Linked DNA regions of Kitasatospora fiedleri. The protein of the gene in region 1 interacts with the protein of each later gene in a pairwise test. Links are inferred from orthologs where the notes say so. Each region holds a gene or a part of one and is shown in the gene's direction. Other genes may lie near its edges.

Region 1 (4,437 bases):
GAGACCACCGGCGAGATCGCGGTCGAGAAGTCCGGGATCATCAAGCCCGGCGCGCTCGCCGTGGTCGCCCAGCAGCAGCTGGACGCGGCCGAGACGATCCTGCGCCGCGCCGTCGAGGTGGACGCCACGGTGGCCCGCGAGGGCCTGGAGTTCGGCGTGCTGCGCCGCGAGGTCGCGGTCGGCGGCCAGCTGGTGACCCTGCGCGGCATCGGCGGCCACGAGTACCCGGAGCTCTTCCTCCCGCTGCACGGCGACCACCAGGCGCAGAACGCCGCGCTGGCGCTCGCCGCGGTCGAGGCGTTCTTCGGCATCGGCCAGGGCGGCGCCGAGCACCTGGACGAGGAGAAGGTCCGGCAGGCGCTGTTCGGCGTCTCCTCCCCGGGCCGGCTGGAGGTGGTCCGGCGCAGCCCCACCGTCATCCTGGACGCCGCGCACAACCCGCACGGCGCGCAGGCCGCGGCCGGCGCGATCGGCGAGGCGTTCGGCTTCACCAAGCTGGTCGGCGTCATCGCCACCAGCGGGGACAAGGACGTCACCGGCCTGCTGGAGGTCTTCGAGCCGATCCTCGCCGAGGTCGTGGTCACCCAGAACTCCACCCACCGCGCGATGCCGGTCGACCGGCTGGCCGCCCTCGCCGTCGAGGTCTTCGGCGAGGACCGGGTGCAGGTCGAGCCGCGCCTGGACGACGCGATCGACGCCGCCGTCACCCTCGCCGAGGAGGAGGACCTCGGCGGCGCCGGCGTCCTGGTCACCGGCTCCGTCATCACGGTGGGCGAGGCGCGCCTGCTGTTCGGAAGGAAGTAGCCGCCGATGCGCACCCTGTGCTCCTCCACCCTGATCGGCGAGGCCCTGCTGATCATGTTCGCCGGCCTGGTGGCGATGAAGCTCACCGACGTCGGCACCGGCACCATCTGGGCGGTCAGCGCGGTGGCGATCGCGCTGTGCGTGCTGCTGTGCGGCGTGATCACCCGCCCCGGCGCGGTGTACGTCGGCTGGGCGCTGCAACTGGCCGTGCTGGCCGGCGGGCTGGTGCTGCCGACCATGTACGTCTTCGGCGTGGTCTTCGGCGGCCTGTGGTGGTGCTCGGTCCACTACGGCCGCAAGATCGACGAGTTCAAGGCCCGGCGGGCCGCCGCCGAGTCGGCCGCCGCCGAGTCCGCCGTCGACGGGGCCGCGGCTCCGGCCTGACCGGCCTGACGTGGGACTGGGCGACGGGGTGCCGACCCGGCCGGGGTAGTGTCGGGGGCACAGTCAGGCACGACCGAACACCTCAGGAGCCGTACCGTGTCCCAGCGCACTCTCGTCCTGCTCAAGCCCGACGCCGTGCAGCGCGGCCTGGCCGGCGAGATCATCAGCCGGATCGAGCGCAAGGCCGGCTGGCGGTTCGCTGCGATGGAGCTTCGCACCTTCGACCGCGCCACCCTGGAGCAGCACTACGCCGAGCACGTCGGCCGCGACTTCTACGAGCCGCTGCTGGGCTTCATGACCTCCGGCCCGTCGATCGCGCTGATCGTCGAGGGCGAGAACGTCGTCCCCGGCATCCGGGCGCTGGCCGGCGCGACCGACCCGCTGGCGGCCGGCGCGGGCACCATCCGCGGCGACTACGCGACCATCACCCGGGAGAACCTGATCCACGCCTCGGACTCCCCGGAGTCGGCCGAGCGCGAGATCAAGATCTTCTTCCCCGCGCACGCGTGAGGATCCGGTAGCGATCCGGTGCTCCGTGCCCCCGCCGGGCATGGAGCGCCGCCCACCGGGAACGAGCAGCTCAGGGGCCGGACGGCGGATCGGGTTGCTCCCTCTGGGCGTTAATCCTCAAATCACGGAACCCTACCCTCCGACACGGCGTCCCAATGCCAGGAGAAGCTGATTCGCCCCCGGAGAATGGGCGGCACGCCGTACCCGCCGCCCGCGCTGACCGGCGTGACTACGATGGACCCAACTCACGGGCACGGAGCGGCTGCTCAGCCGCCGTCAGCCCTCTCGCGGGCCCGCACGGCCGGCCCGCTCCCCGCCCTTGATCCGAACTCGGGAAGGCACTCGACATCCCATGGCGAACAACCTGTCGTTTCTCGGCCGGGACCTGGCGATCGACCTAGGCACCGCGAACACGCTGGTGTACGTCCGGGGCAAGGGCATCGTGCTGAACGAGCCGTCGGTGGTGGCCGTGAACACCAACACCGGCGGAATCCTCGCGGTCGGGGCCGAGGCGAAGAAGATGATCGGCCGGACCCCCGGCAACATCGTCGCGATCCGCCCGCTCAAGGACGGCGTGATCGCCGACTTCGAGATCACCGAGCGGATGCTGCGGTACTTCATCATGAAGATCCACCGCCGCCGCTACCTGGTCCGCCCGCGGGTCGTGGTCTGCGTCCCCTCCGGCATCACCGGCGTCGAGCGCCGCGCCGTGGTCGAGGCCAGCATGCAGGCCGGCGCCCGCCAGGTGCACATCATCGAGGAGCCGATGGCCGCGGCGATCGGCTCCGGCCTGCCCGTGCACGAGCCGACCGGCAACATGGTGGTCGACATCGGCGGCGGCACCACCGAGGTCGCGGTGATCTCGCTCGGCGGGATCGTCACCGCGCAGTCGCTGCGGGTCGCCGGCGACGAGCTGGACAGCGCCATCGTCCAGCACATCAAGAAGGAGTACAGCCTGCTGCTGGGCGAGCGCTCCGCCGAGCAGATCAAGATGTCGATCGGCTCCGCGTTCGGCCTGGAGGGCGAGAAGGACGAGCACGCCGAGATCCGCGGCCGCGACCTGGTCTCCGGCCTGCCGAAGACCGTGGTCATCTCGGCCGCCGAGGTCCGCGAGGCCATCGACGAGCCGGTGAACTCGATCATCGACTCGGTGAAGACCACGCTGGACCAGTGCCCGCCGGAGCTCGCGGGCGACGTGATGGACCGCGGCATCGTGCTCACCGGCGGCGGCGCCCTGCTGCGCGGCCTGGACGAGCGGCTGCGCCGGGAGACCGGCATGCCGGTGCACATCGCGGAGAACCCGCTGGACTCGGTGGCGCTGGGGGCGGGCAAGTGCGTCGAGGAGTTCGAGGCACTGCAGCAGGTCCTGGACGCCCAACCGCGCCGTTGAGCGTCGTCGGGCGTCGTTGAGCGCCACCGAGCGTCGTTGAGCAAGGCAATCCGAACTACACACCGAGCTGAGCCGATGAGCATGCAGCACGAAGGGGCGGCGGCAGCACCGTGAGGGACACCCGAGAGAGCCGACTACTGCTGGTCCTGCTGGTGGTGGTGGCCTTCGCCCTGATCACCGTGGACATCAAGGGCGGCCAGGACTCGCCGCTCGGCGGCGCCCGCCGGGCCGCGGCCTCCGCGCTCGGCCCGGCGGAGAACGCCGCGGCCGGCGCGGTCGACCCGGTCGCCGGCTACATCCGGGCGATCCGCGACGCCGGCACCCACCAGCAGCGGCTCGACCAGATCACCCGGGAGAACACCGAGCTGCGCCAGAGACTGGCCTCCTCGGACGCCGCGGCCGGCCGCACCAAGCAGCTCGACGACCTGCTGCACACGGCCGGCTCCGGCGGCTACACCGTCAAGGCCGCCCAGGTCATCGCGATCGGCGCGGCCCAGGGCTTCTCCTGGACCATCACCATCGACGCCGGCAGCGACGACGGCCTGACCCGCGACATGACCGTGATCGACGGCCAGGGCCTGGTCGGCCGGATCACCACCGTCGCCCCGACCACCGCGACCGTGCTGCTCGCCTCCGACCCCGGCTTCACCGCCGGCGTCCGGCTGGAGGGCGGCGGCGAGATCGGCTTCGCGGCCGGGCAGGGCGCCTCGCCGATGCGGATCGAGCTGCTGAACGGCCGGGCCCAGGTCAAGCCCGGCGACCGGCTGGTCACCTTCGGCTCGCAGAGCGGCCGCCCGTTCGTGCCCGGCGTGCCGGTCGGCACCGTCAAGGAGGTGCAGGCCACGCCGGGCCAGCTGACCAAGACCATCCTGGTCGAGCCGTACGTGCAGTTCACCCGGCTCGACCTGGTCGGCGTGGTGGTCGTCCCGCCGCGCACCGACCCGCGGGACGCCGTGCTGCCGCCGGTGCCCGCCGCCTCCGCCGGCGCCGCGGGCAACCCGCAGGCCCCGATCGCCGCCGCACCGCCGACCACCGGGGGGAACTGATGCCGCGTGTGAACCGGATTCTGCTGTCCGCCGTGCTGCTGGTACTGGCCCTGGTCATCCAGGTCAGCGTCCTCGGCCGGCTCCAACTGCCCGGCGCCACCCCGGACCTGCTGATGCTGGTGGTGGTCGGCCTGGCCCTGGTGTACGGGCCGACCGGCGGCTGCCTGGTCGGCTTCTGCGCCGGCCTGCTGGCCGACCTCGCCCCGCCGTCCGACCACGCGGTCGGCCGGTACGCGCTGGTGCTGTGCCTGGTCGGCTACGGCGCCGGCCTGCTCAAGCCGGAGGGCGGCCGGCAGCGCTCGG
Region 2 (4,895 bases), 160 kb from region 1 along the record:
CGTCGTCGTCGACCACCGCGCCGTCGCGGCGCACGTCGATCTCCGCGTACACCGTCTCGACCGGCCCGAACAGGGTGAGCGCCTGGTCGACCAGGTGGCTGCCCAGGTCGTACAGGGTGCCGCCGACCTCGGCCGGGTCGGCCAGCTCGCGCCAGCCCGCCTTCGGCTTGGGGCGGAAGCGCTCGAAGCGGGACTCGAAGCGGTGCACCCGGCCGAGGCGCCCCTCCGCGATCAGGCGGGCCGCGGTCAGGAAGTCGCCGTCCCAGCGGCGGTTCTGGAACACCGACAGCAGCAGGCCGGACTTCTCGGCGAACTCGCACAGGTCGCGGGCCTGGTCGCTGGTCGCGGCCAGCGGCTTGTCGACCACGGTGGCCAGGCCCGCCAGCAGGGCGGTGCGGGCGAGCGGGACGTGGGTGCGGTTGGGGGAGGCGATCACCACCAGGTCGAACCGGTCGGCGTCCTCGAACAGCTGCTCGGGGTGTCGAGGGCGCGGGCGCCCGGGTGGTCGCGGTGCAACCGGGCGCGGCGGTCGGGGTTGGCGGTGACCACCGCGTCCAGCCGGAGTCCGGGCGTGCCGGCGATCAGCGGGGCGTGGAAGGCGGAACCGGCCAGGCCGTAGCCGATCAGGCCGACGCGGAACGGGGCGGAGGGCGTGCTGCTCATGCCCTCCACTCAACCACCCCGGCCCGCCGCGGCGGCGGAGGCCGCCCGGTCCGGCCCGCCCCGCCGGCGGGGCGGGCCGGGGGAGGGGCCGGTCAGCGCTCGGACGGGGGGCGGCACCGGTGCCGCACGGCGAACGCGGCGCCGGTCAGCAGCAGCACCGAGCCCACCGACAGCAGCACGCCGTTGAGCACCGCGGCGCCCTCCCCGGACCCGGCGAGCCGCACGGCCGGCCCGGCCAGCAGGGCGGCGACGGCCAGCAGCACGGCGGCGCGAACGGTGGCGGTGCGGGCGGTGGCGGTGCGGTGGACGGAGGCCATCGGGGCTCCCTTGCGTCGGGCGGAGCGGGCGTGTCCGGGACGCTAACCGTTCTCAGTACGGTAACTGACGGTACGTCAGGGTAGTTACGGGCGGCTTAAGGCGGTGTTGAGACGCCCCGCACCGGGGTCGACGGTCCGGGGCCGGCCGGTCACCCGCCGTTCCCGGACCGGGCCCCCGGCCGTGCGCCGGGGCCCGGTCCGGTCCGGTCCGAGCGGGCGCGGGGGCGTCAGATCAGCTCGACCAGGTCGGCGATCGAGCGGACCACCTCGGTCGGCCGGTACGGGAAGCGCTCGACCTCGGACGCCTGGGTCAGGCCGGTGAGGACCAGGAAGGTCGACATGCCCGCCTCCATGCCGGAGACGATGTCGGTGTCCATCCGGTCGCCGATCATCGCGCTGTGCTCCGAGTGCGCGCCGATCGCGTTCAGGCCGGCCCGCATCATCAGCGGGTTCGGCTTGCCGACGAAGTACGGCTCCACGCCGGTCGCCTTGGTGATCAGCGCGGCCACCGCGCCGGTCGCGGGCAGCGCGCCCTCGGCGGACGGGCCGGTCTCGTCCGGGTTGGTGGCGATGAACCGGGCGCCGTCGTTGATCAGCCGGACGGCCTTGGTCATCGCCTCGAAGGAGTACGTCCGGGTCTCGCCCAGCACGACGAAGTCCGGGGCGGTGTCGGTCAGCACGTAGCCGATGTCGTGCAGCGCGGTGGTCAGGCCCGCCTCGCCGATCACGTACGCGGTGCCGCCCGGGCGCTGGTCGTCCAGGAACTTGGCGGTGGCCAGGGCGGAGGTCCAGATGTGCTCGGCGGGCACGTCCAGGCCCATCCGGGCCAGTCGGGCGTGCAGGTCGCGCTGGGTGTAGATCGAGTTGTTGGTGAGCACCAGGAAGGGCTTTCCGGACTCACGCAGCCGCTGGAGGAAGGCATCGGCCCCCGGGATCGGCACGCCCTCGTGGATGAGGACTCCGTCCATGTCGGTCAGCCAGGTCTCGATGGGCTTGCGGTCTGCCACGTGGGTGTCTCCTTGGTCTTGCACAGGTCGAACGATCTTCGTGATCGCTCCGACCGGACACCACTGGCCGGCCGGGCGCCACAGGCTGCCCCAACGCCGATCAGCCTAGTCGTCCCGGTCGGCCGGCCACAGGGGCGTCCGCGCCCGCCGGCGCCCGCCGACATCCGCGAGAACACCCGCGGGCCCCGGGCCGCGGCGGGCGGAGCGGGCTGTCGGCGCGACTGTGTAGCGTTCACCGCGGCGGGTCCGGGACGGGCCCGCGGAACGCACGAGTGAGAGCGGCCGCCGTGCGGCGCGGCCGGTGGGAGGTACAACGTGACGGAGCTGGCCCAGACGTCCGCGAACGGCGCGCCGGAACTGCCCGAGTCCTGGCGGGGGGTGCTCGCCGAGGAGACCGGCAAGCCCTACTACGCGCAGCTGACCGAGTTCCTGGCCGCCGAGCGCGCCGAGCACGAGGTGTTCCCGCCCGCCGGGCAGGAGTTCTCGGCGCTCGCCGCGACCGCGTACCAGGACGTCCGGGTGCTGATCCTCGGTCAGGACCCGTACCACGACAACGGCCAGGCGCACGGCATGAGCTTCTCCGTGCTGCCGGGCGTCCGGACCCCGCCGTCGCTGCGCAACATCTACAAGGAGCTGCACACCGACCTCGGCCTGGCGGTGCCCGACAACGGGTACCTGATGCCGTGGGCCGAGCAGGGCGTGCTGCTGCTCAACGCGGTGCTCACCGTGCGGGCGCACGAGGCCAACTCGCACAAGAACAAGGGCTGGGAGAAGTTCACCGACGCGGTGATCAAGGCGGTCAGCGCCCGCGAGGAGCCCTGCGTGTTCGTGCTCTGGGGCGGCTACGCGAAGAAGAAGCTCCCGCTGATCGACACCGGCCGCCACGTGGTCGTCCAGGGCGCGCACCCGTCGCCGCTGTCCGCGAAGCTGTTCCTCGGCAGCAAGCCGTTCTCGCAGATCAACGAGGCCCTGGAGGGCTTCGGCCGGAAGCCGATCGACTGGCAGATCCCGAACCTGAACAAGTAGCGGCACGAGCCGGGGCCGGGGCCCGGGGGAGTGCCTCCCCCGGGCCCCGGCCGTGCTCGGCTCAGGCGAGGACCGGCGGTTCGGTGGCGGCGCGCAGCCGGTCGAGGGTGACGCCGTCCGCGAGTTCGACCAGCCGCAGGCCCTCGGGGGTGACGTCGAGGGTGGCCAGGTCGGTGACGATCCGGTGGACGACGGCCCGGCCGGTGGCGGGCAGGGAGAGCTCGTCCACGATCTTGGGGGTGCCGTCCTTCGCGGTGTGCTCCATCACCACGATCAGCCGGCGGGCCCCGTGGACCAGGTCCATCGCGCCGCCCATGCCCTTGACCATCTTGCCGGGGATCATCCAGTTGGCGAGGTCGCCGCCCGCGGAGACCTGCATCGCGCCGAGCACCGAGACGTCGATCCGCCCGGCGCGCACCATGCCGAAGGAGAACGCCGAATCGAAGTACGCCGCACCGGGGTTGACGGTGACCGTCTCCTTGCCGGCGTTGACCAGGTCGGGGTGGACGTCGGCGTCCGCCGGGTAGGGGCCGGTGCCGAGGATGCCGTTCTCGGAGTGCAGGACGACGTGCACGCCCGGCGGCAGGTGGTCCGGGATCAGGGTGGGCAGGCCGATGCCGAGGTTGACGTACTGGCCGTCGCGCAGTTCGCGGGCGGCCCGGGCGGCGAGCGCCGCGCGCGGGTCCGAGGGGGCGGCGGTGGTCATCGGGACTCCTCCGGGGCGGCGGGGCGGCGGACGGTGCGCCGCTCGACGCGGCGGTCGGCGGGGTCGGCGGCGACGATCCGGTCGACGTACACGCCGGGCAGGTGGACGGCGTCCGGCGGGATCTCGCCGGGCTCGACGATCCGGTCGGCCTCGACCACGGTGACCCGGCCGGCGGTGGCGCACAGCGGGTTGAAGTTGCGGGCGGCGGCGTGGAAGACGCAGTTGCCGTGCCGGTCGGCGACCTCGGCGCGCACCAGCGCGAAGTCGGCGTGGATCGCCTCCTCCAGCAGGTGGCGGCGGCCGCCGAACTCGCGGACCTCCTTGGGCGGGGAGGCCAGCGCGACCGCGCCGCCGCCGGGGGCGTAGCGCCAGGGCAGGCCGCCCTCCTCGACCTGGGTGCCGGCCCCGGCCGGGGTGTAGAAGGCGGGGATGCCCGCGCCGCCGGCCCGCAGGCGTTCGGCCAGGGTGCCCTGCGGGGTGAGTTCGACCTCCAGCTCGCCGTTCAGGTACCGGCGGGCGAACTCCTTGTTCTCGCCGACGTAGGAGGAGGTCATCCGGGCGATCCGGCCGGCCCGCAGCAGCAGGCCCAGGCCCCAGTCGTCCACCCCGCAGTTGTTGGAGACGACCCGCAGGCCGGTGGTGCCGGCGTCGACCAGGGCGCCGATCAGGGTGGACGGGATGCCGCACAGGCCGAAGCCGCCGACCGCGAGCAGGGCGCCGTCGGGAATGTCCCCGACCGCGCGGGCCGGGGAGTCCAGGACCTTGTCCAAGGGGGGCCGCCTTTACCAGGAGAGGGCAGGGGGTGCAGGAGAGGGGGTGCAGGGGAGAGGGGGTGCAGGGGAGGGACCGACTGGCGCACCACCCTCCCCGCAGGCCCCGGGGCTTTCCATGGCGGACGGCCCCATGGCGCGGGCGCCCGCCATGTGCCCGCCGCACACCTCCGGCCGCCCGCCGCCGCGACATGGCGGCGGGCCACGCAGTGCGGGCGGCCGCTGTGTGGTTCCGTCACATGTCGTCCCACCGGGCGCGCCCCTACGGTTCCGGCATCCCACCAGCACCGGTACGTCAGGAGCCCCCCACCATGCCAGTCACGGACGCCACCCACAGACGCCCCGTCCGGAAGCTCGCCGCACTGGCCGCCTGCGTGCTGCTCGCCGCGGGCTGCGCGAAGGCCGG

Evidence for each region.
Region 2: the proteins of ndk (region 1) and QMQ26_RS12775 interact in binary tests that used the Escherichia coli proteins (3 or more experiments, as listed by UniProt). The link is inferred for Kitasatospora fiedleri from one-to-one orthologs.

What each region holds. Positions count from the first base shown.
Region 1 is NZ_OX419519.1:2,585,469-2,589,905, reverse strand. The notes cover bases 1-2,991. They hold ndk (nucleoside-diphosphate kinase), read left to right. Parts: upstream 1-1,284; coding sequence 1,285-1,698; downstream 1,699-2,991. Other genes in these bases: QMQ26_RS12065 (rod shape-determining protein), read left to right, coding at 2,063-2,991; QMQ26_RS12075 (DUF4233 domain-containing protein), read left to right, coding at 811-1,188; folC (bifunctional tetrahydrofolate synthase/dihydrofolate synthase), read left to right, coding at 1-804. Also shown: more of QMQ26_RS12065, read left to right, coding at 2,992-3,088; rod shape-determining protein MreC, read left to right, coding at 3,199-4,134; rod shape-determining protein MreD, read left to right, coding at 4,134-4,437. UniProt on the Escherichia coli protein: Major role in the synthesis of nucleoside triphosphates other than ATP. The ATP gamma phosphate is transferred to the NDP beta phosphate via a ping-pong mechanism, using a phosphorylated active-site intermediate.
Region 2 is NZ_OX419519.1:2,749,034-2,753,928, reverse strand. Bases 1,321-4,157 are described here. They hold QMQ26_RS12775 (uracil-DNA glycosylase), read left to right. Parts: upstream 1,321-2,302; coding sequence 2,303-3,013; downstream 3,014-4,157. Other genes in these bases: QMQ26_RS12765 (CoA transferase subunit A), read right to left, coding at 3,716-4,157; QMQ26_RS12770 (3-oxoacid CoA-transferase subunit B), read right to left, coding at 3,075-3,719; QMQ26_RS12780 (HAD-IIA family hydrolase), read right to left, coding at 1,321-1,987. Outside these bases: QMQ26_RS12785 (hypothetical protein), read right to left, coding at 756-980; more of QMQ26_RS12780, read right to left, coding at 1,208-1,320; more of QMQ26_RS12765, read right to left, coding at 4,158-4,489. UniProt on the Escherichia coli protein: Excises uracil residues from the DNA which can arise as a result of misincorporation of dUMP residues by DNA polymerase or due to deamination of cytosine.